DNA from 2 places in the Arthrobacter sp. 'calajunan' genome. Region 2 is predicted to be linked to the other one. Evidence: predicted binding sites of a transcription regulator. Region 2 holds the regulator's gene; the other holds the start of a gene.
The links. Region 2 encodes HspR, which represses chaperone genes until heat shock. Its sites were predicted from a motif close to AAGTTGAGTCNNNNNGACTCAACTT; they were not measured.

Region 1 (14,814 bases), on a different contig from region 2:
GGCAGTTCGGTGAACCCGGGGCCCTGCAGGACCCGGACGAAGCCGCCTTCCTGGTCGGTGGCCACCCATACCGGCAGCTTGCCCGGGACATTCCGGTCCAGGGCGCCGGTGATTTTGCGGACCTGCGCCGCAGTTTGGGAGACCGAGAGCTGCGAGCGTCCGCGCAGGAAGACATTCGAGATACCCTGCTCCTCCAGCGCGGCGATCTGCGCTGCGCCGGCGCCGGTGGCTGGAACACCGGCCATCACCAGGCTGGCCGCCTGGTCATCCAGAGTCATCTCATCAACCAGCGCCTCGGCCTGCTCCCGCACGCCGGATCCGCCACCGGGCGTCGAGGACTCGGTGCCCTGGCTGGATGGCGCTGAGCTCTGCTCCGGGCCTTCGGTCGGAGTGGAGGACGGCTGCGGGCTTGCGGACGCTGAGCTGCCCACCCCCGGTGCAGACGTTGCGGACGCGCTGGGGGTGGGGTTTTGGTTGCCGGGCTGGGCGGCGCTGCAGCCGCCCAGCACCAGGACGGAAAGCATACCCAGCGAAACAAGCCGGCGCGTACGAGGTGTCATGGGAACATTCTTCCATTCGATCCTGCGAGGAAACTTGGTTTGGCGGGCCGGGAATCTCAGGCCTTCACCAGGGGCAGCTCGTCCCACTCGGTGGTGTAGCGCTGGGAGATGTGCTCGCGCTTCATCGACCATGCCGGAGCCTGCGCGATCCCCGCGCGTCCAAGGCCAATGGCCTTGGCCCCGAATCGCGCCGAGATGTCCTGCACCACGCCCGAGACGTTCACCGGTTCGTGCTCCGGATCATTCCCGCCCTGGCCGAAGAGGTCCAGCTGCGCTTCGCCCGGGGAGTCGCTTAGCCCGGAGAGGATGACTCCGCCGCGCACATAGTCCACGCCGGTGTGCATCAGCCCGTTCATGGCGGCCACGGCCAGACGCGTCAGCAGGATCGGGTCGCGGGTGGGCTTGGGTAACCGCACCTGGGTGCTGGGGAAGGAGGCCTCCCCCTGGGCGAAGCGGCTGGTCCCGGCCATCACCGTCAGCAGCGACGCATAGCGGCCTTCCTTGGCCAGGCGCGCGGCGGCCTTCTGCGCGTAGATGGACATGACTTCTTCCATGGCTTCGCGGGTGCGCACCGGGGAGGAGAAGGATCGGGTGAACATGACCTGCCCCTTGTCGCTGCGCTCCTCGACCGGGCCGATGCATCGTTGCCCGTTGAGCTCGAACACCGTGCGTTGCAGGACCACCGAGAATTTTCGCCGGATCAGCATCGGATCGGCTGCTTCGAGGTCCGCAATGGATTCGATGCCCATGCCGGCCAGCTTGGCGCCGGTCTTGCGCCCGACGCCCCAGACATCCGTGGCTGGCACCAGCGACTTGATCCGTGCGAGCACGTCCGGGTCCATGAGGTCCTGCACGCACACCCCGCCGAGGTTCGCATTGTGCTTGGCGACGTGGTTGGCGAACTTGGCCAGCGTCTTGGTCGAGGACACCCCGACACACACCGGGACCCCGATCAGGCGGTCGATGGACGAACGGATCTGCGCGGCCGTGGTACGCACCTGTTCCAGGCCGCCCTCCAGTCCGACGAATGATTCGTCGATGGAGTACACCTCATGCCAGGTGCCGAAGCGGCCGAGCAGTTCCATGACCCGCGCCGAGATGTCGCCGTAGAGTTCGTAGTTGCTTGAGCGCACGGCGAGGTTGTGGGTTTGCATGTAGCGCTGCACCTTGAAGAACGGCTCGCCGGTCCCGATGCCCAGGTCCTTGGCCTCCTGGGAGCGGGCCACCACGCAGCCGTCGTTATTGGAGAGCACCACAACCGGCCGGTTCATCAGCGAGCGGTCGAAAACACGCTCGCAGGAGACGTAGAAGTTGTTGACGTCGACGAGCGCGACGTGGTCACCGGACATGGTGCAGGCACCTCGTGACCACTCCGAAGACGCTCACGTCGTCCCCCTCGGCGAGCACCACCGGCAGCGTGGACTCGTCGCACAGCAGCCCGACCCGCTGTCCGTCGATCTGCCAGCGGCGCACCAGCAGCTGGCCGTTGAGCGTCAGGACCACCACGGAGTTGTGGCGTACCGGCATCGAGCGGTCCACGATGATCTCGTCGCCGTCGTAGATTCCGGCGGACTGCATGGATCCTCCGCCCACGCGCATGATGAAGGTGGATACCCGGTCCTTGACCAGCAGGCGGTTCAGGTCGAATCCGCCGTCGAAATAGTCGCGGGCGGGGGAAGGAAAGCCCATCGCGGAGACCGCTTGCACGGGCCCCTGGCTGGCGCCTTCCGGCACGTACGGCTGCGCATCTGCCACCGCTTTCTCACCTGCTTCGATCCATCCCACGGAGAATTTATTCGCATAAACTTTCGAACAATTGGAATTGTACCCTGTTTGATCGACACCGTGCCGACGACTATTTGTGAAGCCCAAAAATGGCCAGGGCACACGGCTGCACCTACGCTGGGAGAGCGCGGCATCCGCAGCCCGCACCGTTCCAGCCAAGGAGTACCGTGAAAATTCTGCTGATCAGCTGCGGCGACGTGGCCACCGAAGCCGGGCTGCGCTTCGCCGCCCTCGGCCACGAGGTGACCGGATGGCGCCGGAACAGCTCCAAGCTGCCCGCGCCGATGCACGGCCAGGACGTCGATTTGCAGGGCGACGAGCCCTGGCCGCGGATCGACCCGGAAACCCGGATCGCGGTGCTCACCCCGGTGCCTGCCAGCCGCGACGTGCCGGGCTACGAGCGGGCCTACCTGCAGGTGGCCGGCAAGCTGGTCGGCGCACTCAAGGAGCAGGCGCCGCAGCTTGAGCGCATCATCTATGTTTCCTCCTCGGCGGTCTCCGGCGGAGACCACGGAGACTGGGTGGACGAGTCAACCCCTTCGGAACCCAACCGCGAAACCTCGGTGGTGCTGGCCCGCACCGAGCAGGCACTGCTCGATTCGGGACTGCCGGTGACGGTGCTGCGCGCATCGGGCATCTACGGCCCGGGACGCAACCACCTGATCACCCAGGTGCGCAACGGCACCGCACGGCTGCCTTTCGGATCCCACTGGACCAACCGCATCCACCGCGACGACCTGGCCCGGGCCATCGTCCATGTGGCGGAACTGGGCGACCTCGCCGAGCAGCTGTATCTGGTGACCGACAACGAACCGGCGCAGCTGGAGGACATCTTCACCTTCCTGGCCGGCGAGCTGGACCTGCCGATTCCCCCTGCGGCCACCGAACCCGCCGCCCGGCGCGCCGCGGACCGCAGGATCGATAACTCCAAGCTGCTGTCCACCGGCTTCACGCTGGCATTCCCCGGGTACCGCGAAGGCTACCGCTCGGTGCTGGCCGGGGAATCATCGCGCCACCCCTGAGCAGCGGTTAAACGTAAACGAACCGGCTTGCACGACCCGAATGGGTGCGTGCAGGCCGGTTCGCCTTTTCACGTTCCGGGTGTGGACCGAAACGGGCTAGAAACCCTTGCGCAGCGGGTTGAAATGGCGGGAAATGGCCGGCGCGGCCTGGCCGGTGATCTGGGCGGCAAGGATCTTGCCGGTCAGCGGGCCGAGGGCGACGCCCCACATGCCGTGCCCGCCGCCGACCGAGACGCGCGAGGAGGAGGTCTGGCCAACCAGCGGCAGGCCGTCAGCGGTGCACGGGCGTCCGCCGACCCATTCTTCCTTGCGGTTCTCCCAGTTGATGCCTTTGTAGACCGGGGTGGCCGCTGCCACGATGGCCTCGATGCGCTTCGGTTCCAGCTTGTGGTTGACGTCGCGGAACTCCATGGTGCCGGCCACGCGGAAGCGGTCGCCGAGCGGGGTGCAGGCCACGCGCTGGGACGGGAAGTAGATCGGGTGGGTCGGCATGCTCTCCGGTTCCACGGTGAACGAGTAGCCACGGCCTGCCTGGACAACCACCTTGACGCCGAACTTGGCCGCCAGGTCGGTCATCCATGCGCCGGTTGCCAGCACCACGTGGTCGGCGGTGATGGCGCGGCCCTCGGAACCGATCACGGTGACCGATCCACCGTTGTCGCGCACATCGGTGACGTTGAAGGCGCCGATGATGTCGCCGCCGCGGGCGACCACAGACTCGGCGAGCGATTCCATGAACTTCGGCGGGTTCAGGTAGCGCTGGCCCTTGATGGCGATGCCGGCGGCAACGTTGTCCGACAGGGTCGGCTCGATGCTGCGCAGCTGGTCCCCGGAAAGCAGGTCGAAGTCGACATGGCCACCGGTCTTGTGGATCATCTCGAACTCATGCAGCAGCGCGTCGCGGTCCTTCATGGAAACGAAGCCGGTCAGGAACGGGTCTGCAGGCTTGGTCAGCTCGCGGGCGCCCGGTCCCGCGGAGGTGTCTTCGGCGATTTCGTCGAATGCGTCCAGGCCGGTGTGGCCCACCTCGGAGAAGATGCGCATGGCTTCTTCCCACTTCTTCGGGGTCGAGTGCCAGGCGAAGCCGAGCAGGAAGCGCAGCAGCTTCCCATCGGCCTTCAGCGGAATGTAGAGCGGCGAAGCTGGATCCAGCATCATCTTCAGGCCGTTGGAGAACACCGACGGTTCGGCGATCGGCAGGGTCAGCGCCGGGGTCAGCCAGCCGGCATTGCCCCACGACGAGCCGGAGGCCACGCCGCCGCGGTCCACGACGGTCACCTTGACGCCGGCTTCCTGCAGGTACCAAGCGGTCGACAGGCCAACGAAACCTGCGCCGACAACTACAACATGATCAGGAACAGCTGCACCCATGATCCACACTCCTAAGTTTTCAGAGCCCCTCCACACGGGGCCGTCGCAACTCACTTTTGCGTGAAACAGGGCGAAAATCAACGAGTCCTGAGGATTCGACGGTGAGCGAGGACACACCAACCTGTGATCTGCGTTTTATACGGAGATCAAACTCAAGCGCCGTATTTATTTCGGCCAATCACGCTTCGACGGATAAAAAGCCTCCGGAGCACCACTGATTCGCACAGTTGTGGGTCGAGGATTTCGCTGCCTGCGTAGACTGGAGTGGAATCATCTTTCCTGCCTAGCTAAGGAAAATCAGCAAACTTATGGCATCACGCAAACCAGCCAAGAAAAAGCAGTCGCAGGGCCATCCAGCCCGCCGTGAAGGCGCAAGCTCGGTTCCCTTTGAATCCGAGGTCCGACAGGATCTGCAGCCTTTCAAGTCCCAGCTCTTCCGCCATTTCCAGGAAGAGGGCCGTCCTGCCAGCGAAACCCGTGCGGCGCTGGAAGGGCTGACCACGCTGCTGACCGTGCACGCCCAGCTGCGCAAGTCCGTGGACGTGAAGACGCTTGACCCTGAAGTTCTCGGCGAACAGCTGGGCCATCTGTCGTCACTGGGCAAGGAAGTTGCCGAGGCCAGCGCGGCGATCCTCAAGCACTATTTGACCTTCCTGGGCACCACCGCCAACTTCGGCGGCAGCGTGGATGACTTCAAGCAGACCTTCGAGTTCCTCTCCCGCATGGCCGGCGATTCGCCGATCATCGCACCGTTCCTCGAAGACGACGAGGCAAACGCCGCGCTGGAATCCATGCCGTACGTCTATGCCGCCCGCGAGCTGGTCAACTGGGTCGGCGAAGGCAAACCCACTTCGCCTTCAGGCGTGCTGACCGGCCAGACCCTTCAGGATGCGGCGTCCGCACTGGGCCTGCTGATCACCGTCGACGAGAGCGCGGAACCCGCGGCGGCCGGATCGGTCCTCTGGGAGCCGGAAGACGGCACAACCGTATCCAGCCTGGCCGAAGTCCCGCGCCTTTCGGCCTACTGGGACGCGCTGATCGGCACCGCCATGCTGCGTTACCAGGCACCGAACGCCATGCCGACCGAGCCTTTGGCCCAGGCATTGCTCGGCTCGACCGGCCCCGGCTCACGCCTGGTCAAGGAACTCATCGCGGAAGTCCTCTTCTCGCACGTGCTGATCAATACGCTGGAAACCCCGGGCCAGTCGACCATCGCGGAAATGACGGCCGGCGTGCTGAGCAACGCGGCCTCCAGCACGCCTCCGCGCACGGAGTTCGCGCTGCAGGTTCCAACCACCGACGACCTGCCGGAAGAGCAACACCACCTGATCCCGAGCCTTGAGATTGTCATCCCGCAGGTCGAAAGCCTGCTGCGCAATTTCGAGCGCGAAGGGCTTGTGGTGATCGACGAGGAGATCACCGTGCCTGTCGCTCTGCGCTCCGCGCTGGAACGTGCGCTCGCCAAGGTTTCCGACCACGTACTTGGCGGCAACGCGGAATCCGAGGATGCTGAGGCCGATGTGGTCAAATAGGGCGCATCGCGGAAAACCTTAAAGGCTGAAGGAGTGCGACAGATGCGTCGCACTCCTTCAGCCTTTATTTCCTTGAACAACCCATCCGCTAGATGCTGCGGGTTGCCAGCTCGCTTGAGTGGCGCGGCAGGCGGTCGAACCACGGGTTCTCGCCTGGCTTGCCGACGTTCACGATCAGGAACGACTTGTGGTTGTTGTCCGCGTTGATGGCCTGGTCGACAGCAGCCTTGTCGAAACCGCCCATGGGGCCGGCAGCCAAGCCGACGGCGCGCACGGCCATGATGAAGTATCCGGCCTGGAGCCAGGCATTGTTGTTGCCCACCGCGGTGCGCACGTCGGGATTCTCGAACATGGACTTGCGCTCTGGAGCGTGGGGGAAGAAGCTCGGGAATTCTTCATGCCACTCGGTGTCGAAGGACAGCACCGCCAGCGCAGGAGCGGTCAGCGCCTTCTGCGCATTCGTTCCCGACATGGTTCCAGCGATGGTTTGCCGTGCTTCGTCCGATTTGACCCAGGTAATGCGAAGCGGCTGATTGTTCATCAGCGTAGGACCCATCTTCATCGCGTCGTAGATGGCATCGAGGGTTTCATCGGATACTGGCTCATCGCTGAATGAATTCGCGCTGCGGGCTTCGAAGAAAAGTTGATCGGCGGCAGCCGGATCGATCGAAAGTGCTTCGTAGATGCTGGATTCAGCTTGAATGGTCATGGGCTCGCTTTCGCAGTTTTCACGGATCCTTGGTGAATAGGATATAAAGTTCCCGTGCCGCTATTGCCGCTTTGTGAACACTGTCACTAGAATGCGCATAAGCCCTGCGTTATAAAAGGTACGTTACGTCACTTGCGGACAACGGCGTGCGATGGGGGCACAACGCCGATGAAAGATCGTCCGCTCAGTAACGCAACGTACCTTTTAATCACCCTTGGTCCTTCGTGGTGCCACTCGCAAAACACCACCAAGTACCTAACCGGTGATCGGTCTTCACCGATACATCTATAACTTATCGTGTCTGCAAGAATTGCGAAATCATACTTTAGTAGGAGGGTAGGCCTAGAACGGGATACTGGCCGTCAAAATCCAGCGCCCATTGCGCTCTGAAGTATTGAACCTTCCGCCGAAAGCCTTCATGCGGTCCTCCATGCCGATAAGGCCGCTGCCGCCGATTGGCAAGGAAGATTTTCCAGAGCTCGAATCCGTGGTCTGATTAGTAATCTTAAGCCGTGCCTCGTTGCCATGAACGGTCAGAGAGATGGAGCATTCACCGCCAGGCAATGCGTGCTTAATGACGTTGGTCGTCGCCTCCTGCATGACTCGATAGAGCGCGGTTTGCGCCGAGCGCGGGAGGTCGGAAATTTTTTCCTCGGTGTGCGAGGACACAACAAAATTCGCCTCACGTAGCCGTTGGGAGAAAAGCTCGACGCCCTGGACCGCATAAACCGTAGTTGCCGCCGGCTTGTCGGTAGCACTCACTGCTGGGTCCGCCATCGTTCCATCGGTACGCAGAACGTTGAGCATCAAGCGTAGATCGTGAAGCGTTTCGGTACTGAGCTTGGCGATGACGTCGATGGCGTCCAACGCCATCTGCCCGTCATTCGCGAATTTTGCCGCCTTGGATTGCATCGCAACCACAGTGATGTCATGAGCCACGATGTCATGAAGATCGCGTGCGATGTTCTTGCGTTCAATTTCAATCGCCTGACGCGACCTCTCATCTGCCTCTTGCATATCCTTGACAGCTCTATAGTTGCGTTCACGGAGCACGAAAATGCTTCGTGTCAGCACGAACGACAACGCAGCAAACGGCGCGATGAGGACTATCAGAATCGCATCATCTCCGGCACGAATGATGAATTGAATCATCCAGCCGATCAGGAATGTCAGGTACCAGACTCGAACGTGTTTAGATTCCGAAGTTGCCGCCAGAGCAGAAAAAATGACGGCAGAAAGCACCATCCACAGCAGCAACGTTCCGTTTCCGAAGAAAAAGAACGCAGTTGCAATGTAGATCCCGAGCGAAGCACTTATCCAACGTCGCCCGATGACCAGCGCAATACAAAGAACAACCCCCGCCAGAGCACCACGAACTGCAGTACCTGGGGATCCGGTGAATCCATCTTGGAGGATGGTAATTATTTCGGTTGCTGAAATTGCAATCAGCGCTGCAATTCCCGCCCAAATAATGACACCCCGACCAGCAAACTGCTTGGTCAGGGTGTCTTTAAGTCTTGCTTTCATAGGCCGAATACTTCACTGACGGAGTCGTGAAGTCAAGCGGGCTAGCTTAGCCGCAGGCGAGACCGTAGTTCTTGCAGAACCAGTTCGACAGGTCGGTACCCCAACCAGCAGGGGTAGCAACTGCGCCACCCTTCGAGATCAGCTGGCTGCCAGCGGTTGCGGCCGATGCCGGAGCTGCAACTGCAGTAACCGGCGCGAGTACCAATGCCGCTACCGCGAGCATCTTCAGTGCCTTCATAACACACCCCATGTTTGAGTATTCTTATATATAGTTTCGAGTGAGCAGTCCGGACCTGGCCTGCAGTATCTTTCTAAGGAAACTGATGGAGCAGATCAAAGTGCTCATCGTCGACGACGAGCCTTTAATTCGGAATGCGCTGGGCACAATCCTAGCAACGGATCAGAGAATTGTAACGCTTGAATCTGTAGATAACGGATTAAAAGCGGTTGAATTTTGCCGGGACAATAAAGTCGACGTTGTTCTGATGGATTTGCAGATGCCGGTCATGGACGGCGTCGAGGCCACACGCGAAATTAAGACGGCTCGGAACAGCCCTGCAATCCTGGCCATCACCGCCTTTTCCTCGGACGATTACCTCGTCCCCGTGCTGGCTGCCGGAGCCGGAGGCTACTTGGTCAAAGACACCGAACCGGCAGAGATCATCAGCGCGATCCATGCGGTCCACAACGGCACCGCAGCCATTTCCCCCTCGGTTTCTTCGGATCTCGTCTCCGCAATTCAATCGGCATACCGGGACACCAGTCAGGAAGTCCGGGATCTGATCGAGGATCTCGGCCTCACTGCGCGCGAGGTGGAAATTCTGAACCTTCTGGCGAACGGACTTAATAACACTGAAATCAGCCGAAAATTGAAGATTTCAGAAGCCACCGTAAAAACGCATATGGCCAAGATCTTCTCCAAGCTCGAAGTTCGCGACCGCGTCCAAGCGCTGGTCGCCGCTACGCGCATGGGCCTCATCGAGATTCCACGCGATCAGTAAGCAGCTTCGCCGATGGTGAAATAGGTCTCCTAACACGCCTTCCCGGCAGGTGCCGGGAATAGATTTGTGCCGAATACGTTGAACATGAGCATAGACCGCTCAAGTTTCTACTAGGAGGCTCACTTGCCAGCATTCTTCGGCTCACCCGACAACGGCTCGTTCGAGGAATTCCTCTCCCGGTTCCTTTCCTCGCGCGCTCAAGCTGCCCGGCCGATCGATATCACCCGCCTGCTTTCCGCACGCACCCATGAGGCAGTCACCACCGCAGCCTCGATTTCGCATGAGCACGGCCATGACGAAATCGATTCGCTCCACCTTCTCATTGCGCTGTTGCGCACCGAACCCATCCGTTCGCACCTCGAAGCCATGGGCACGGACATCGAGTCCCTGTCCAAGGATGCCATCGCCCACCTGCCGCAGAGCCAGGACCAGCAGGAGAAGCCGACCCGGCTTTCCTCCGCCGCACAGCGCAGCCTGTTCGACGCCTACCAGGTGGCGCGCAACTACGGTTCGACCTACATCGACCCCGACCACCTGTTCCTTGCTTTCGTCTTCAATCCGGAATCCCCCGTCAGCAACCTGCTGGCCCAGCACGGGATCACCGGCCAATCGCTGCAGCAGGCAGCCATGGAGCAGGTCCAGCGCGCCCAGTCCGGCCAGGCGCAGGACTCCGAGGAGTCCGACGTCTCGATGCTGGAGCGCTACGGCACCGACCTGACCGCATTGGCCGCGGACGGCCAGATCGACCCGGTCATCGGACGCGACGACGAGCTGGCCCAGGTCATCGAGATCTTGGCCCGCCGCACCAAGAACAACCCGGTGCTCATCGGCGAAGCCGGCGTGGGCAAGACCGCCATCGCCGAGGGGCTGGCCCGCGCCATCGTGGCGGATGAGGTCCCGGAGCAGATCCGCGGCGCCCAGCTGATCTCCATCGACCTGCCCGGCATGCTCGCAGGCACCCGCTACCGCGGCGACTTCGAGCAGCGCCTGACCGGCCTGCTGGAAGAGGTCGCCGACGCCGAGGGCCAGGCCATCGTCTTCATCGACGAGATGCACCTGCTGGTCGGCGCGGGCTCGGGCGAATCGGGCAACATGGACGCCGCCAACATCCTCAAGCCGCGCCTGGCGCGCGGCGAGCTGCACCTGATCGGCGCCACCACGCTGGACGAGTTCCGCAAGGTGGAGAAGGACTCCGCGCTGGCCCGCCGCTTCGGCAAGGTCACCGTGGAGGAGCCGTCCCAGGAGATCGCGCTGGCGATCCTCGAGGGCCTGCGCGAATCCTACGAGGACCACCACCAGGTGCAGTACACCCCTGAGGCGCTGAAGGCCGCGGTGAGCCTGTCGGCCCGCTACCTGACGGACCGCCGCCTGCCGGACAAGGCGATCGACCTGATCGACATCGCCGGCGCCCGCCGTTCCATCGCGGCCGGGGACACCGAGGACGTCCAGGGCCTGCGCGCCGAGCTGGTCGATGCAGAGCGCGACAAGGCCCGGGCGATCTCCGAGGAGCGCTTCGAGGACGCCGGAGCCTGGCGCGACCACATCACCGCGCTGAGCGAGCGCATTGCCGCGGCGGAGCAGGCCGGCGACGCCGGTATCACCCGCGTGGTCGACGAAGCCCAGATCTCCGAGGTCATCTCCCGCTCCACGGGCATCCCGGCCTCGCGGATCTCCGGAGACGACAAGGCGCGCCTGTCGACGCTGGAGGAGTCGCTGCACGCCTCGGTGATCGGCCAGTCCGAAGCCGTGGCCGCGGTGGCCCGCGCGGTGCGCCGCAACCGCACCGGACTGTCCCCCGCCCAGCGCCCCATCGGCTCCTTCCTGTTCCTCGGCCCGACCGGCGTGGGCAAGACCGAGCTGGCCAAGGCCCTGGCGACCAACCTGTTCGGCTCGGCCGACGCGATGATCCGCGTGGACATGAGCGAATACGGCGAGAAGCACACGGTGGCACGCCTGATCGGAGCGCCTCCGGGTTACATCGGCCATGACCAGCCCGGCCAGCTGACCGAAAAGGTGCGCCGCAACCCGTACTCGGTGATCCTGCTCGACGAGATCGAGAAGGCCCACCCGGACGTGTTCAACGTGCTGCTGCAGGTGCTTGACGACGGCCGGCTGACCGACTCGGCCGGGCGCACCGTGGATTTCTCCAACACGCTGATCCTGATGACCAGCAACCTGGGCGGCGAGTATCTGGCCAACAAGGCAGGCAACTTCGGCTTCACCTCGGCCAATGCGGCCAGCGAGGCCGGGGAGATCCGCGCCAAGGTGATGGGCAAGGTGCGCGAGTTCATGCGCCCCGAGTTCCTGAACCGGCTGGACGAGGTGCTGCTGTTCAGCAAGCTGAGCCAGTCGGAGATCGGGCAGATCGTCAAGCTGGTGCTGGCCGAAACCGGCGAGCGCCTGGCCGACCAGGAGCTCTCGCTGGATGTCAGCGACGCCGCCGTGGCCTGGCTCGCCAACGAAGGATACGACCCGGAGTTCGGCGCCCGCCCGCTGCGCCGCCTGGTGCAGCGCAAGGTCCAGGACGCGATTGCCGACCTGCTGATCAACGACGCGGTCGCCGCCGGTGACACCATCGCCGTGGACTACGCCGACGGGAAGCTGAAGGTCGCCAAGCAGGTCGCGCCTCCGGCTCCGCCGGCAGCCGAGGAAAAGGTCATGGACTTCTTCGGCAGCTAGCCAGCGCAGCCAGGCCAGCGAAGGGCGGCCTGCGGGAACCGGCAATGGTCCCGCAGGCCGCCCTTCGCCGTGTCGATCAATTGCTTGCGTTGCCCTACCCAAGATCCCCGCGCCCCGGTAGGTTGGTACCCATGGCGAATATCGGCATGATCACTCTCGATACCCTGGACGAGCAGTCGGCGGCTGCCTGGTGGCGGCTGGTGCTGCACGGCGAATACGCGGGCCAGTACCCCGGCTTCACCATGCTCTCGATTCCCGGGTTCCCGGCCCGGCTCGGCTTCCAGCGGGTCGACGAAGTGACTGAAGGCAAGAACCGGGTGCATCTGGACCTTGAAGCCAAGGCCGACCGTGCCAAGGAAGTCGGCGAGCTGCTGGCGGCCGGAGCCACCCTGGTCGAGGAGCACACGGATGACCCCGACTTCGGGTGGAGCGTGCTGCGCGACCCCTTCGGCATCGTCTTCTGCGTCTCGGATCCCCACGGGGACTAGTCTCATGGGCCTTTTCTCCAGGAAGACCGCGCAGCCGGCAACCCACCGCATCGATGTGCATTTCGCCCAGCCGATGACCGTCCGCCTGCGCCAGCAGCAGGAGCAGGCCCTGCTGGAAGTGGCGGCGGCCAAGCAGCAGTGCGCCGCGCGCGTGGTCGCTTCGGGAACCGCGATCTCGGAGCACGAGGAACCGCTCTCCAGCGATGTGCAGTTCGAGGTCTCCTGCCCGGACCTGAAGAAGCTGGTCGCGGCCCTGAGCGGTTGGCTGGTGGCCAACGGGCTGGCGCGCGGTTCATGGATCGAGGTCGACGGCGAGCGCACCGCGCTGGGCACCAGCGAATACGTGCTGCTGCGCACCCGTCTGGCCGAGGAATCAGATGCGGATCTGGAAGCAACCGTGCTGGCGCTGCACCGTGCGCTGGGCGACGGCACCATCGGATGGCATGAGGACGTCTATTTCCGCTTCGACGGGCCGGTGTTCGTCTTCAACGGCGACTCCGCGCAGGCGATGCTGGACGCGCTGGGCGGGGAGCTGGTCAAGCACCCGCTGCTCCGCAAGGCCGAACTGGTGGCAGCGACCCCGGCCAGCTAGCGTATTTCCGGCCGCGTTCGGCGAATTGTTCACTTTTGCGTGCAAAGAAGGCTCTTCTCGGCCGTGCACATAGACTGGAGCTCCTGCCATATCTTTGGAGGTTGTCTTCCGAAACCGCATTCTGGGCCTTGCAGTTGCCGCAGCATTCCTGCTGTCTGGTTGCAGCTCCACCCCGCCACAGCAGCCCGAGGTGGCTCCCCCGGCAGTGGGTTCGACCGCGTCGAGCCCTGCCGCCGAGGCCGTCGCACCGTCATCTGCCCAGTCCGCAGAACAATCGGTGGAACCACTCCGGAATTCCGGGCAGGGCTGGGCCGACGAGAAAATCCAGATGTGGGTGGACAATTCCGGGATCAAGTCCACCAAGGGATTCCTGTACCCCTACAACTTGATGACCGGCTGGACCTCGCCCAAACCCGGAGTCATCGACATCAAGCTCGCGAATGACATGGTCTTCAACAAGGACGGAATGCAGGAGTCCTACCAAGGGCCGACCGATGAGCTTCGATTCATGGGTCTGATCATGTTCGAGAGCATCGGCAAGGACTCGCCCGAACTTGAAACCATTACGTTCTCCACCGAAAACAACAAGTACTCAGGCACCTACACCCGCGCGCGTACCGGGGCCGATCCGGAGGACCGCGAAGCCTGGGCGCAGGAGAAATACGTCCAATGGCTGGACAGCATGAACGACACCTACGAATCGTTCTGCAAAGCGGAAATCACCAGCCTTAAGATCTACCGTCGGTGCATTCCGAGCGATCCGCATGCCTACATCGACAAAGTTGAATCTCCCGCGCCCGGTGAACTCGTGGTAACCCTCGAGGATGGACCATGGATGGACGGCACCTACGATTTGCCGGCATCAGGGTTTGTATCCAGCAACATGATGATCCGCATCAACGAAAAGAACGAAGGTCTGCAGCCTTTGGAGAAACTGACCGTCACAGCACGCGGCGGCGAAGACACCAGCGTCGAAGAATACGATGAGTCCATCAATGGCTAGGCCATCTACGCTGGTCCCATGAGCCTCGAAATTTCAATCCCCGTCGAATCCGGTGCGGTCAGCGCCCTGCTGGACACCGCGGATGATCCAACCGCACTGCTGGTCGTAGCGCACGGCTCCGGAGCCGGCAAGGACCACCCGTTCATGGCCGGCTACGCGCAGGCGGTCGCCGCACTGGGTATCAGCGTCCTGCGCTTCAACTTCCCCTACATGGATGCAGGCAAGAAGTTTCCGGACAAGGCGCCGACGGCTGTCTCAGTATGGAATCACGTGCGCGACTGGGCCGCGGAGAACCTTGCCGGCGATCTTCCCATCTTCGCCGCCGGCAAATCCTTCGGCGGCCGCATGGCATCCGTGGCCGTATCCGAGGGAATGGACACCGCAGGCTTGGTCTTCCTCGGCTACCCGCTGCATGCGCCGAAGAAAGAGGAGAAGCTGCGCGACGAGCACCTGTACCCGTTGCAGGTTCCGATGCTTTTCCTCGAAGGCACCCGAGATCCCTTCGCCAACCCGCAGATCATGGCGGATGTGGCATCCAGGCTGAA
Region 2 (14,814 bases):
CCCTCGAAATTGGCGCAGGAAAAGATGTCGGCGGGTGTGCACCGGGCCTGAGCGCCAGGCTTCAGACGTGGCGGAAATCTCCTGTGATTCGCCCCGTTGGCAGGCTCCGGGACTGCTAAGTCCCGGAGCCTGCCTGTAGAATTGAAATCTGTACGCATCGATGGTTCAACGCCTGGAACACCCGGCCCGCCTCGGTGCGTAGTCGTCGACAGACTTGATTTCCTTCGAGCGGAAACTCCCGGATTCCCGGTGTTTTCGCGCGGGCGTCGGGCACTTTTCTTGCCGCCCCGCATCGGACTTCCTCCTGGATCGGCGAACCCGAGCGTCGAAAACGACGCGCGAATTCAGAGAGAAAGTTTGAGCATTGACTTCTACTTTTAGCGCCCTTGGCGTGCCCGCAAACCTGGTTGACGTGCTGACCGAGCGCGGCATCGACACCCCGTTCCCGATCCAGGAAGCAACCCTTCCCTCCACCCTTGCCGGCGGAGACGTGCTGGGGCGCGGCCAGACCGGCTCGGGCAAGACCCTGGCCTTCTCGCTGCCGCTGGTGGCCCGCCTGAGCGAGCGCCCGCAGCGCCGCAAGGCCCGTTTCCCGCGCGCACTGATCATGGCGCCGACCCGCGAACTGGCGACCCAGATCGCCAAGACCGTTGATCCGCTGGCCGCCGCCTCCGGCCTGCGCACCACCGTGATCTACGGCGGCGTCGCGCAGAGTCGACAGGAAAAGGCCATGAACGAGGGCGTCGACATCGTCATCGCCTGCCCCGGCCGCCTGGACGACCTGATCAAGCAGAAGATCGTTGACCTGTCGCAGCTTGAGATCTCGGTGCTGGATGAAGCCGACCACATGGCAGACATGGGTTTCCTCCCGGTCGTGCGCCGCATCATGGACCGCATGCCGACCGGCATCCAGCACATGCTGTTCTCCGCCACCCTGGACAACGGCGTGGACAAGGTCGTCAAGCGCTACCTGAGCAGCCCGACCATCCATTCGGTGGATGCGCCCGAGGCCGCAGTGAACACCATGGAGCACCACGTCTTCGTGGTCAGCAACGACGACAAGAAGGACCTGGTCCGTGTGCTGGCGCAGGGCACCTCGCGCCGCATCATGTTCATGCGCACCAAGCACCACGCCAAGAAGATGGCTGTAGTGCTGTCCAAGGCCGGCGTGCCAACCGTTGACCTGCACGGCAACCTGTCGCAGAACGCCCGCGACCGCAACCTGGCCGCCTTCGCCTCGGGCGAGGCAAAGGTCCTGGTCGCCACCGACGTAGCAGCCCGCGGCGTGCACGTCGACGGCGTGGAACTGGTGGTCCACATCGATCCGCCGGCAGAGCACAAGGCCTACACCCACCGGTCAGGCCGCACGGCCCGCGCCGGCTCCAGCGGAACCGTGGTGACCATCTGCACCCCGGACCAGCAGGGCGACGTCGCGACCCTGATGAAGCAGGCAGGCCTGAAGAAGGTCCCATTCGAAAAGGTCTCCTTGGACTCGCAGGTCGTCAAGGACGTCGTGGGCGAAGTGGCCGAACTGGTGCCGTACACCGCCCCGGTGAAGCAGCAGAGCAACCCTGCCAAGCGCAAGCCTGCCGGCGAATCCGGCGGTTCGCGCGGCGGGCGCGGCCAACGCGGTTCACGCGGCGGCCGTTCGGCCGGCGAGGGCCAGAACCAGCAGCTCAGCGAGTCGGGCCGCCGCAATGAACGCAGTCCGAAGGCCTCGGGCGAGCGTCCAGCACGCGCTGGCCGCGGCGCAGGATCCGAGCGTCCGGCCGGTGCAGGCCGTGGTGCGAACTCGGAACGCCCATCGGGTGCAGGCCGCGGCTCGCGCCAGGGTGGCCGCGCCGCCCAAGGCGCCTCGACCGGGGGCCGCTCGCGTGGTCCGCGCCGCGCCACCAGCCCTGCCACCCGCAGCCGCTAGGCATTTCGGGCCAGCCGGAACAACGGCTGCCAACCTAGGAATCCTCCGCTCGTACGCCGAGCGGAGGATTTCTTTTGCCACCCTGCGCCCGGTGAGCGTCGAGCGCACTGACTAGACCGAAAGTTTAGCCCCGGCGGATGACCGGTCGGTGAAGTCCTCCAACCTAGTCTTGAAGTAGAGGAAATATCTATTTCGCCTAGCCAGGAGCACCTGACCATGATTGAATCACTGCAGAATTTTGTCGCTGCTTGCCCCGAGCCGCTGCAGTGGCTGGCGGTCGCGCTGGTTTCGGCTATTCCCTTCGTCGAGTCCTACTTCGGGTCCGTCATCGGAGTGCTGATGGGTCTGCCGCCGGCGGTCGGGATTCTTGTTGCGGTGCTCGGCAACGGCATTTCCATGCTCTTGTTCGTCAACAGCGCCCATGCCGTACGCTCCAAGGTGCGCCAAGGCAAGGAGAGCAAGAAGCCGAAATACGAAAAGATCCGCAGGGCTTTCGACAAGTTCGGCATTGCAGGGGTCAGCCTGGTTGGCCAGACCATGCTTCCCTCGCAGATCACCTCGGCGGCGCTGGTGTCCTTCGGCGCATCGAAGCAGAAAGTGATTTTCTGGCAGGTCATTTCCATCATCTTGTGGGGAGTGATCTTCGGAGTCCTGGCAGGGCTCGGCATGCCGCTGCTGACCAAATAATTCGTTCCCCTCGGCACGCTGCAAAGCAAAGCCGGAAGGAGCCCGCGCACCAGTAGTGCGTGGGCTCCTTCCGGCTTGTGCCATCTTGGAGGCGGAGATTAGTCCTGCGGCTTCTTGCGGCCGAACCTGAAATAGCTCAGCGGACCGAGAATGTTGATGAAGCACAACCCCACCCACAATCCCTTGCTTCCGTGAATCTGCTCGGGCCTGCGTCGGTAGATGTCGATCTGCGCGGCGGCGAATAAGGCAACCTCGATCACGCCCGCAACGATGGCAGCTGCCCGTGCAATGGGGGACAGCTCGGAGAATTTCTTTTTGGTTCGTGCCATTCTTCCGCCTTTGATCTGTAGTTTTCGCTTCGTGACCGGACTGTCAGGAGTGGTCTGAAAAAGTTTTCGGTTGATGGGAATTATTCTGCCACCCCACCCGTTGAATAAGACAGAGCGCAAAGTTGAGTCGAGTTCACTCAAGTTAATTTGACAGTCGAAACCGGCTGAGTAAACTTGAGTCCGAAGCGCTCAATGGGGGCCCAAGCCCCCAGCGTTGGGATTTTTTTCAGACAAGGCAAAGGAGAGCCATTATGTCGCGTGCCGTAGGTATTGACCTTGGAACCACCAACTCTGTCGTATCCGTGCTCGAAGGTGGTGAGCCAACCGTCATCGCTAACGCGGAAGGCAACCGCACGACCCCGTCCATCGTTGCTTTCTCGAAGGGCGGCGAAGTCCTGGTCGGCGATATCGCCAAGCGTCAGGCAGTCAACAACATCGATCGCACCATCGCATCGGTCAAGCGCCACATGGGCACCGACTGGTCCGTTGCCATCGATGACAAGAAGTACACCGCCCAGGAAATCTCGGCGCGTACCCTGATGAAGCTGAAGAACGACGCTGAGTCGTACCTGGGCGAGAAGGTCACCGACGCGGTGATCACCGTTCCTGCATACTTCAACGACGCCGAGCGCCAGGCCACCAAGGAGGCCGGCGAGATCGCGGGCCTGAACGTGCTGCGCATCGTCAACGAGCCAACTGCTGCTGCTCTGGCCTACGGCCTGGAGAAGGGCAACGAGGACGAGCTCATCCTGGTCTTCGACCTCGGTGGCGGTACCTTCGACGTCTCCCTGCTGGAAGTTGGCAAGGATGACGACGGCTTCTCGACCATCCAGGTCCGCGCGACCGCCGGTGACAACCGTCTGGGCGGCGACGACTGGGATCAGCGTGTTGTCGACTGGCTGCTGGCCCAGGCCAAGGCCAAGGGCGCAGACCTGTCCAAGGACAAGATCGCACTGCAGCGCCTGAAGGAAGCCGCAGAGCAGGCCAAGAAGGAACTGTCCTCGGCTACCAGCACCAACATCTCGCTGCAGTACCTGTCGGTCACCCCTGAGGGCCCGGTACACCTGGACGAGCACCTCTCGCGTGCGAAGTTCCAGGAACTGACCGCAGATCTGCTGGAGCGCACCAAGAAGCCATTCAAGGACGTCATCGCCGAAGCCGGCGTGAAGATCTCCGACATCGCCCACGTGATCCTCGTTGGCGGTTCGACCCGTATGCCAGCCGTTGCCGAACTGGTCAAGGACCTGGCCGGCAAGGAAGCCAACAAGGGCGTGAACCCGGATGAGGTTGTCGCCGTAGGCGCAGCCCTGCAGGCCGGCGTGCTGAAGGGCGAGCGCAAGGACGTGCTGCTGATCGACGTCACCCCACTGTCCCTGGGCATTGAGACCAAGGGCGGCGTGATGACCAAGCTGATCGAGCGCAACACCGCGATCCCGACCAAGCGTTCGGAGACCTTCACCACCGCCGAGGACAACCAGCCTTCGGTATCGATCCAGGTCTTCCAGGGCGAGCGCGAGTTCACCCGCGACAATAAGGCACTGGGCACCTTCGAGCTGACCGGCATCGCTCCGGCTCCTCGCGGCATCCCGCAGGTCGAGGTCACCTTCGACATCGATGCCAACGGCATCGTGCACGTGTCCGCCAAGGACAAGGGCACCGGCACCGAGCAGTCGATGACCATCACCGGCGGCTCCTCGCTGTCGAAGGAAGACATCGAGCGCATGGTGCAGGAAGCCGAAGCGCATGCGGAAGAGGACAAGGCACGCCGCGAGGCAGCCGAGACCCGCAACGCTGCCGAGCAGGCCGCCTACTCGGTGGACAAGCTGATCAAGGACAACGAGGACAAGCTGCCTGAAGAGGTCAAGTCCGAGGTCCAGGCCGACGTCGACGCCTTGAAGGCCGCCTTGGAGAAGCAGGACAACGACGACGAGGTCAAGGCCGCGTTCGAGAAGCTGCAGGCTTCGCAGTCCAAGCTGGGCGAGGCAATCTACGCCAACACCCAGGCCGAAGGCGCGGCTGCCGGCGAGCAGGATGCGCCGAACGCTGATGAAGACATCGTCGACGCCGAGGTCATCGACGAAGACGAAGCCGACAAGAAGTAGGGAGTTTAGGAATATGTCCGAGGCAAACAACCAGAACGAAAACTCCGGCCAGGAGCCGGAGAACCAGCCAGAGGCCGCTGACCAGCAGCCAACTGCTGACGCTTTGGGCCAGGCCGAGGCGATCCTGAACGAGGCCGGCGACTCCGTGGACGCGGAGCAGGACGAGGTCAGCGAGGTCGTCACCGAGCTGCGCAACGACCTGCTGCGCCTCCAGGCCGAGTACGTCAACTACCGCAAGCGCGTGGAGCGCGACCGTGCAGTGGCGCGTGAAAACGCCGTGCAGGGCATGCTTTCCACCTTGTTGCCCGTGCTTGACGACATCGACGCGGCACGCGCCCACGGCGACTTGGCCGATGGCCCCTTCGCATCGATCGCCAACAAGCTGGACTCGATCCTGGCCCAGCATGGCTTGGAGCGCATCAACGAGGCGGGGGTCGAATTCGACCCGAACGTCCACGAAGCGCTGCTGCGCCAGGCGGTGCCGGAGGTCCCGGCCGATCATGTGGGACAGGTGCTGCGTACCGGCTACCGCAAGGGAAGCAACATCCTGCGCGCTGCCCAGGTACTGGTCGCCACCGGCGAATAGCAACTAGCTAGCACAACTGAAACTGCCCACTGTCGAGTATTCGCCAGTGGGCAGTTTCGAATTGTCATAGAAAGGATGAGGCCCTGATGGCAAGTCAGGACTGGATAGACAAAGATTTTTACGCGATCCTCGGCGTCTCCAAGGACGCCTCGGACGCGGATATCAAGAAGGCGTACCGCAAGCTTGCGCGCAAGTACCACCCTGACACCAACGCCGGTGATGCAACCGCCGAACAGAAGTTCAAGGACATTACCGAAGCCAACTCGGTCCTCTCCGACAAGGAAGAGCGCGAGCAGTACGACGCCATCCGTGCCATGGGCTCGGGAGCACGTTTCTCAGCAGGAGGTCCGGGCGGAGCTCCGGGCGGCGGCGCAGGGTTCGAGGACATCTTCTCCAACCTGTTCGGCGGGGGAGGCGGGGCACGCCAGCGTGGCGGGCAGCCGGACTTCTCCGACCTGTTCGGGGGAGCGGGCGGCTTCGGCGGTTTCGGCGGCCAGGCCGCTCCGCCGCGCAAGGGCGCTGACCGCACCGCGAACACCTCGATCTCCTTCGCCGGCTCGATCAACGGCACGAAGATCGGGCTGCGCGAGCCGAGCGGCGAGGTCATCGACGTGCGCATCCCGGCCGGCATCAAGGACGGCCAGTCGGTGCGCGTGCGCGGACGCGGCCAAGCCGGCGCCGCCGGCAACGGAGACCTGATCGTCAAGGTCAAGGTCGCTGAGCACCCATTCTTCAAGCGCGAGGACAACAACATCCGCGTGCACGTCCCGGTGACCTTCGACGAGGCCGCACTGGGCGCGAAGATCCACGTCCCGACCCTCGACGGGGAACAGGTCGCGGTGAAGGTTCCGGCAGGTTCCAACTCGGGCCGCACGCTGCGCCTGAAGGGCCGCGGCGTGAAGACTTCCAAGGCCACCGGCGACCTGCTGATCGTGCTCGACGTGGTCATTCCGCAGAACCTCTCGGATGCCGCGAAGAAGGCGGTTGAGGACTTCGCCGCAGCCACCGAGGGCGAGGACCCGCGGGCGGACCTGGCCTCGAAGGCCAAGCTCTAGGATCGGCACCCGCCGATCACCCGTCGCCGGCGCCGGAGGAGCCAACATCCTCCGGCCCCGTCGATAGACTCAAGATACAACCAAGGCAGAAAGGTGGTTGAAGTACCGTGAACGGGGAGTACCTGCGACCTGTCTTCGTCATTTCCGTCGCCGCACAGCTTGCCGACATGCACCCCCAGACGCTGCGCCAGTACGACCGCATCGGCCTGGTTTCGCCCAGCCGGCAGTCGGGCAAGCAGCGCCGCTATTCCCAGCACGACGTGTCCCTGCTGCGCCAGGTTCAGGCGCTGAGCAAGGATGGCGTGTCGCTGGAAGGCATCAAGCGGATCCTTGAGTTGGAAAACCAAGTGGCTAGCCTTAAGGGCCAAGTGAACCAGTTGCGCGCGGAACTGGACTACGTGCGCCAAGGCCAATCGCGCATCTTCGCCGCCGGCACCGTCGCAGGCGACGTGGTGTCGCTGGCCCGCGGCATGCGCCCCTCGCGGCCCGAACCGACGGTATCGCTGTTCCCGGTGCGCCGCGCTATCGGCAGGTAGGCCTGCCGCCTGAAAGACATTAGAAATCCAGCCCGCCAGATCCCGGCGCGGCTGGATTTTCTGTCTCTATCCGAGCCGGCCGTGGCGGCGCAGCCGGGCTTCCAGCTGGGTGCGCACCGCCGGCCATTCGTGGGGCAGGATCGAGAAGACGACGGTGTCTCGCAGGGTTCCGGTCGCCGGATCGTACTTGTGGTTGCGCAGCACGCCGTCTTGCTTGGCGCCCAGCCGCGCAATGGCGGCGCGGGAAGCCTCATTGTGCCAATGCGTGCAAAACGCGACCGAGTAGCATCCGAGCACTTCGAATGCCCTGCGCAGCAGCAGGTATTTCGCTGCCGGATTGATGCCGGTGCCCTGCGCCGCAACGGCCAGGAAGGTCGATCCGATCTCCACCCGGCGGTTTGCGGCATCGATGTTCAGGTAGGCGGTGGCGCCGACGGCTTTGCCGGCGGAGGTGTCGATGATGGCGAAGGGGGCCATGGTTCCGGCTGCCTGGGAGTCCAGCCGCTGGGCGATATTGGCTTCCACCTGCTGTGCAGGGGGAGTTGTCGCGAACCAGTCCTCGTCGAGGCGTCCGGCGGCCACTACCTCGGCCAAGTCCGGCGCGTGCGAGGCGGCGAGCTGTTCCAGCCTCACCCCGGCGAATTCCATGGCGGGCGCGGTGGAGAACTCGGAGGCCGGGATTAATGACGAATGGCTCATGGCCACCAGTTTAGGGTGGACATGAGCCATTGCCGGACTTTATGTCAGGTCGTGCACTAGCCGACGCGAGTGTACGCCAAGTCGAAGACCAATCGGCCTGCCTTCAGCGCCTTGCCCTCGAAGCTGGTCAGGATGCGGCGTTCGAAGCGCGGGGCCCAGCCGCCGAGCTCGTCGGTGAACTCTGGTTCCTTCTCGAAGCCTTCCATGCCCTCGCGGCGGACCTTGGTCAGGTTGCTTTCCTCGCCGGCAAGGTTGCCCGGGAACTGGTTCTCGAAATCCGGGTGGGCGGTGAGCGCGTCACGCATCTGCTCGGCGTAGTTGGACCAGTCGGTGGCCAGGCGCAGGGTTCCGCCGGGCTTGAGCACCCGGGAAACCTTGTCCAGGAACGATGCCTTGATCAGGCGGCGCTTGTGGTGGCGCGGTTTGTGCCAGGGGTCGGAGAAGAAGATCCAGATTTCGTCGGCGCTGTTCTCTTCGAGCATCACGTCCAGCACCTCGGGGGCATTGGCCTGGACGGCGCGGACATTCTCGATACCGAAGGACTCGACCTTGAGCATCAGCTGGGCCAGCCCGGGGCGGTAGACCTCCACGGCGAGGTAGTTGCGCTCGGGGTCGTCCTTGGCGGCGTTGGCGATGCATTCGCCCAATCCGGTGCCGATCTCCACGATCAGCGGCGCCACGCGGCCGAATGCCTGGTCCGGGTCGAGGGTGAAATCATCGGCTACCGAGGTGTCGGCGATCTTGCGGGGAGGCTCGATGACGTACTGCTCGGCATTGCGCTCCCAGGCGCTGGCTCGGCGGCCCTGCAGGCGGTTGCCGCGGCGGACAAAGGAGACCGGTTCGGCCCGGAAAAGTGCTGGGTCTTTGGGGGTCGGGGCCGCGGCCTGACGCTGTTCTTCGCTCGAATCGCTCATGATCATTAATCCTAGCCGAGCGCACCGCATCGATTCTTCCCGGGAGAGTAGGGGATTGGCCACGGTTTCAGGGGAAAATCCGGGCTGTCACCCATGGCGCCCGGGGGAGTCGATGGGGAAGACTGGATCCATGACTGATCTATTGCGGGGAATCCTGAATATCATCTGGCTGCTCTTCGGCGGCCTGTGGCTGGCACTGGGGTATGTCCTGGCTGGCATCATCTGCTGCCTGCTGATCGTGACCATTCCGTTCGGCATCGCTTCATTCCGCATCGCGGGTTACGCGCTGTGGCCCTTCGGCCGCACCGTCGTGGATCGCGGCGCTGTGGGAGCCTTCTCCACGCTGGGTAACGTGATCTGGCTGGTTTTTGCCGGCATCTGGATCGCCATCGGCCACGTGCTTACCGCCATCCCGATGTTCGTGTCGATCATCGGCATCCCGCTGGGCATCGCGAACCTGAAGATGATCCCGGTGTCCCTGATGCCGCTGGGCAAGGTGGTGGTCGCTTCGGACTACTACATCGGGACCATGCGCCGCTAGCGCCTGCCGTTCGGCTCGCACGGATTAAAGGGACCGGGGCTGCCCTTCCACGTGGAAGGGCAGCCCCGGTCCGTATTGGCGGTAGATGCCGTTGCTAGCTCTTGAGGTACTCGTCGTGCTGGCGGTGCGCCTCGGTGATTTCGTCGCGGATCTTGTCGATGTCCTTGACCTTGTCGCGGTACTTCTTGTCCATGGACTTCACGTAGGCTTCCTCTTCCAGCAGCTCGGTGTAGATCCGCTCGCGCTCGGCCTGGTCCGCGGTGTAGGAGAGGTCGGTGTAGTTGTTCGCATGGCGGCGTACGTTGTTCACGGCGGTCTGCGCCTTGCCGGCCTTGCTGAACAGGGAGGCGAGGACCGTGACTACCAGGACGCCGATGATCACGCTCAGCGACAGGCCGGTGGTGATCTCGATGACCGACACGTGCTCGCCGCCGTTGATGAACGGCAGGTTGTTCTCATGCAGCGCGTGCAGGATCAGCTTGACGCCGATGAACGCCAGGATCGCAGCCAGGCCGTAGGACAGGTAGATCAGTCGATCCAGCAGGCCGTCAAGCAGGAAGTACAGCTGGCGCAGACCCATCAGGGAGAATGCGGTCGCGGTGAAGACGATGAAGACGTTCTGGGTCAGGCCGAAGATTGCCGGGATCGAGTCCAGGGCGAAGAGGATGTCGGTACCGCCGATGGCCACCATGACCAGCAGCATCGGGGTCAAGACCTTCTTGCCGTCGATCTTGGTGAACAGCTTATCGCCGTCGTACTCGTCGGTGGTGTGGAACAGTTTCTTGGCCAGACGGATGATGAAGTTGTTCGCCTCGTCGGACTCGTCGTCCTTCTTGAGCAGGTTGCCTGCGGTCAGCAGCAGGATCAGGCCGAAGATGTAGAAGACCCAGGCGAACTGGTTGATCAGCGCCGCACCGACGAAGATGAATGCGGTACGGGCAATCAGCGAGAACACGATGCCGAACAGCAGCACCTTCTGCTGGTCCTCGCGTGGCACCTTGAAGCTGGCCATGATGATCAGGAAGACAAACAGGTTGTCGACCGAGAGGGCCTTTTCGGTGATGTAGCCGGCGAAGTATTCGGCGCCCATGTCCACGCCGCCGAAAATGAATACGACGATGCCGAAGATTAAAGCGAGGCCGACGTAGATGCTCGACCAGATGGCCGCTTCACGCAACGACGGAACGTGCGCCTTGCGGATGTGGAAGAAGTAGTCGAATGCCAAAAGTGCGAGGATCACGACAATCGTGATGCCCCAGATCAAAGGAGAAACTCCCATGGGGATTCCTGCTTTCGTAAGTTGGGTACAAGCCATCCAAGTAAGTCTCTTCGCCAACGGAAAATGGTTGGCCGCAGAACCCGGCAAGACTCCTGTGTCTTACGTACTGACGGATCAAACGCTTGTGAATACTCCCTTACGTGGGATCAACTCTATCTTGAGTTTTGCCCTCAGGGAAAGTTCAGGCATGTGCGGTGCGTTGACCGGCGGTGGTTGTTCGACCGGTGGAGCCGCCCATCGCCGGGCCTAGGGAGAGGCATTTCGCGCGGCCAGGACTTGTTCGCGCAGGATGTCCGCGTGTCCGCAGTGCTGCGCCAGTTCACGCAGCATGTGAAGCTGGATCCAGCGCAGGGGCAGCGGCCCCCGCTTGTTCCCGGGGAAGACCGTTGCGCCGGTCGTCCCCTCCAGGACCTGGTGGGTGTGCGCTATTTCTTCGCGATACTCGGCAATGACGGTGGCAATGTTGTCGCCCTCTTCGAGCTTGAACGACTCATCGGGATTCGGGGCGATACCCAAGATGGAGCGGGAACTGCTGGTGGGAGCCTCCCGGAACCAGACCTTCTCGACGAATGTTCCGTGCTTGACCAGCCCGAGCAGCGTGGTGCGCGACGGCACGAGCTGCACTCTGGCCTCCTCTTCGGTGAGGCCGTCAAGGCAATCGAGCAGCATCGCCCGATGCTGGTCGATGAAGGCCTTGACCTGCTCATCGTGTTCGGCGAAGAAAAGCTCTGGTGAGTTCGGGTTAGCCATAGCTCCATTGTTCGCAGGTCGGCTCGGTGAATACAAGGAAAAACTTTTTTGAAATTGTTCGGCGGAAACGGAATAACCCCTGTCAAACAAGAGTTGAGTTAAGTACACTCAAGTTTAAAGGTTCACCCACAAACGAAAGGAAGCGCGTGGACACCAAACTCACTACCAAGAGCCAAGAGGCTCTCTCGGCCTCCGGGATGAACGCATCGACCGCAGGCAATCCCCAGATTGAACCTGCGCACCTGCTCAAGGCGCTGCTGGACCAGCGTGACTCGGTTGCGGTGGCACTGCTGAAGACTGCAGGGTTGGATGTCGACGCGCTTTCGGTGAAGGCGAGCTCGCTGATCAAGGCGCTGCCTTCCAGCTCCGGTTCCTCGGTGGCCCAGGCCCAGTTCTCCCGCCAGCTGTTGCAGGTGGTGAACAACGCCCAGGAGACTGCGACGGAAATGGGTGACACCTACGTCTCCACCGAGCACCTGCTGATCGCACTGGCCAGCGACCAGACCAAGACCGGCGAGGCGCTGCGCGAGATGGGAGTTACCCGCGACCTGCTGGTGGGAACCCTGCCCACCATCCGCGGCGACCGCAAGGTCGACAACCCGAACCCTGAGGCGACCTTCCAGTCCCTGGAGAAGTTCGGCACCGACATGACGGCGCTGGCCCGTGCGGGCAAGCTGGACCCCGTCATCGGACGCGACCGTGAAATCCGCCGTGTGGTGCAGGTGCTTTCGCGCCGCACCAAGAACAACCCGGTGCTGATCGGCGAGCCCGGTGTCGGCAAGACTGCCGTGGTCGAGGGCCTGGCCCAGCGCATGATTGCCGGGGACGTCCCGGAATCGCTGCGCGGCAAGACCCTGATCTCCCTTGACCTGGGTGCCATGGTTGCCGGTGCCAAGTATCGCGGCGAATTCGAGGAGCGCCTGAAGGCGGTTCTGGAAGAGATCAAGTCCTCTGACGGGCAGATCGTCACGTTCATCGACGAGATCCACACCGTGGTCGGTGCTGGCGCCTCCGAAGGCGCCATGGATGCCGGCAACATGCTCAAGCCGATGCTTGCCCGCGGCGAGTTGCGCCTGATCGGTGCTACCACCCTGGACGAGTACCGCGAGAACATCGAGAAAGACCCGGCGCTGGAGCGCCGCTTCGCCCAGGTGTACGTGGGGGAGCCGAGCGTGGATGACACCATTGCCATCCTGCGCGGCCTGAAGGAACGCTATGAAGCGCACCACAAGGTGTCCATCGCGGACTCCGCGCTGGTTGCCGCCGCCGCGCTGTCCAATCGGTACATCTCCGGGCGCCAGCTGCCGGACAAGGCCATCGACCTGGTCGACGAGGCAGCCAGCCGCCTGCGCATGGAGATCGACTCCGCCCCGGAGGAGATCGACGAGCTGCGCCGCGAAGTCGACCGGCTCACCATGGAGGAGCTGGCGCTGAGCGATGAAACCGATCCCGCATCGGTGGAACGCCTGGAGGCCCTGCGCAAGGACATGGCCGACAAGAAGGAGAAGCTCGACGCCCTGAACTCGCAGTGGGAAGCCGAAAAGGCAGGCCTGAACCGGGTGGGCGACCTGAAGGTCAAGCTGGATGAGCTGCGCTCCGAGGCAGAGAAGTACCAGCGCGAAGGCGACCTGGAGAAGGCCTCGCGCCTGCTCTACGGCGAGATCCCGACGCTCCAGCAGGAGCTGGACGCCGCCGCGGCCGCCGAAGCGCATGGCGCCAAGGAGCACACCATGGTGGCCGACGAGGTCACCGCGGATGACATTGCCGAGGTGATCTCCGCCTGGACCGGCATCCCTGCCGGGCGCATGCTGCAGGGCGAAAGCCAGAAGCTGCTGGACATGGAGGAGATCATCGGACAGCGCCTGATGGGCCAGAAGCAGGCAGTGGCTGCGGTCTCGGATGCGGTGCGCCGCACCCGTGCAGGCATCGCCGACCCGAACCGTCCGACCGGCTCCTTCCTGTTCCTCGGCCCCACCGGCGTGGGCAAGACGGAGCTGGCCAAGTCCCTGGCCGACTTCCTCTTCGACGACCCGCGCGCCATGGTGCGCATCGACATGTCCGAGTACTCGGAGAAGCACGCGGTCTCGCGACTGGTCGGTGCCCCTCCGGGCTACGTGGGCTACGAAGAGGGCGGCCAGCTGACCGAAGCGGTGCGCCGCCGGCCGTACTCGGTGATCCTGCTCGACGAAGTCGAGAAGGCCCACCCCGAGGTCTTCGACATCCTGCTGCAGGTGCTCGACGACGGACGGCTGACCGATGGGCAGGGACGTACGGTGGACTTCAGGAACACCATCCTGATCCTGACCTCCAACCTGGGCTCCCAGTTCCTGGTGGACCAGACCCTGGATGCCGAGACCAAGAAGGCGGCGGTGATGAACGTGGTCAACGCTTCGTTCAAGCCGGAGTTCCTGAACCGCCTGGACGAGGTCATCATGTTCGACCCGCTGAGCATCGACGAGCTGGGCAACATCGTCAAGCTGCAGATCGACCAGCTCTCCGAGCGCCTGTCCGAACGGCGACTGACCCTTGACGTGGATCCGGCCGCCAGCGAATGGCTCGCCTTGACCGGGTACGACCCGGCCTTCGGTGCCCGCCCGCTGCGCCGTCTGGTGCAGCGTGAGATTGGCGACCGGCTGGCCAAGGAAATCCTTGCCGGCGAGGTCCAGGACGGGGACACCGTTTCGGTCACGCTGGACGAGGGCAAGGACCGGCTGACCGTAGGACGCGCCGACAGCTAGCCTTCACGGGCCGTGAACAAAAGGGATGCGGTGTGAAGACCTCGTGGTCTTCACACCGCATTCCGGTATCCTGCGGCATCGGCCCAGCAGCGCCGAGAGCCGACTTAGGCGTTGGCGTTTTCCGTTTCCCTGGTCTTGTCCTCGGACGGGTTCGAAGCGGAGCTTCCCGGCTCATCCGAGGCAGGCAGCAGCGAACTGCGCACGTTGCCGTCGGTCAGGCTCAGGAAGCAGGAGACCAACCGGTCACCCTTTTCCCACGTGGCCTTCGACGGCCGCGAGAAGTGGTAAGTCCAGGTGGAGTCGATTCCCGCGCTTGGGTCCAAGGAGACCGACTTGCACAGGTCCTCGGACTGGGTCAGCAGCTCGTCCGCGCCGGGGTAGGGTGCCTCGGGGGCGCCCTCAAGCTCGAAGGTGCCGATCAGCTGCGCGTTATGGGAGGAATCGCAGGTTACTACGGTCTGCGGATCCAGCGGCGTGGTGAAACCCCGTAAGCAGTCGCCGAGCACCAGCTGCTCCGGCGGCATGCCCTCGGCGATGACGCCGTCCAGGCCGGGTGCCTCATTGCGCTGCACGTTGTTCGCCTCTGGCGAAGGCGGCGGATCAATGATTCTGAGCACTACGAAAACCACGGCAGCTGCTAAGGCGATGACGGCTGCGGCCAGCAGGAACCACTGCCCGAT

Region 1: a site for HspR is predicted at 9,589-9,613, ahead of RF641_RS12750 (ATP-dependent Clp protease ATP-binding subunit). Genes of this name have one in related genera too.

Annotation. Positions count from the first base shown of each region.
Region 1 is NZ_JBKZDY010000007.1:183,482-198,295, reverse strand. Features, by position in the region: gene RF641_RS12800 (glycoside hydrolase family 3 N-terminal domain-containing protein) at 1-560, opposite strand, end outside; gene RF641_RS12795 (Y-family DNA polymerase) at 617-1,909, opposite strand; gene RF641_RS12790 (LexA family protein) at 1,899-2,345, opposite strand; gene RF641_RS12785 (NAD-dependent epimerase/dehydratase family protein) at 2,513-3,367, shown strand; gene RF641_RS12780 (NAD(P)/FAD-dependent oxidoreductase) at 3,464-4,738, opposite strand; gene RF641_RS12775 (hypothetical protein) at 5,047-6,270, shown strand; gene RF641_RS12770 (malonic semialdehyde reductase) at 6,359-6,979, opposite strand; gene RF641_RS12765 (sensor histidine kinase) at 7,322-8,506, opposite strand; gene RF641_RS12760 (hypothetical protein) at 8,553-8,744, opposite strand; gene RF641_RS12755 (response regulator transcription factor) at 8,830-9,507, shown strand; gene RF641_RS12750 (ATP-dependent Clp protease ATP-binding subunit) at 9,631-12,186, shown strand; gene RF641_RS12745 (VOC family protein) at 12,333-12,674, shown strand; gene RF641_RS12740 (hypothetical protein) at 12,679-13,266, shown strand; gene RF641_RS12735 (hypothetical protein) at 13,544-14,269, shown strand; gene RF641_RS12730 (alpha/beta family hydrolase) at 14,288-14,814, shown strand, end outside.
Region 2 is NZ_JBKZDY010000008.1:98,997-113,810, forward strand. Features, by position in the region: gene RF641_RS13305 (MMPL family transporter) at 1-51, shown strand, start outside; gene RF641_RS13310 (DEAD/DEAH box helicase) at 392-1,918, shown strand; gene RF641_RS13315 (small multi-drug export protein) at 2,135-2,605, shown strand; gene RF641_RS13320 (PLDc N-terminal domain-containing protein) at 2,704-2,934, opposite strand; gene dnaK (molecular chaperone DnaK) at 3,186-5,036, shown strand; gene RF641_RS13330 (nucleotide exchange factor GrpE) at 5,050-5,622, shown strand; gene RF641_RS13335 (DnaJ C-terminal domain-containing protein) at 5,709-6,677, shown strand; gene RF641_RS13340 (heat shock protein transcriptional repressor HspR) at 6,785-7,213, shown strand; gene RF641_RS13345 (GNAT family N-acetyltransferase) at 7,280-7,912, opposite strand; gene trmB (tRNA (guanosine(46)-N7)-methyltransferase TrmB) at 7,969-8,826, opposite strand; gene RF641_RS13355 (YccF domain-containing protein) at 8,957-9,367, shown strand; gene RF641_RS13360 (TerC family protein) at 9,462-10,646, opposite strand; gene RF641_RS13365 (DinB family protein) at 10,893-11,396, opposite strand; gene clpB (ATP-dependent chaperone ClpB) at 11,543-14,134, shown strand; gene RF641_RS13375 (septum formation family protein) at 14,239-14,814, opposite strand, start outside.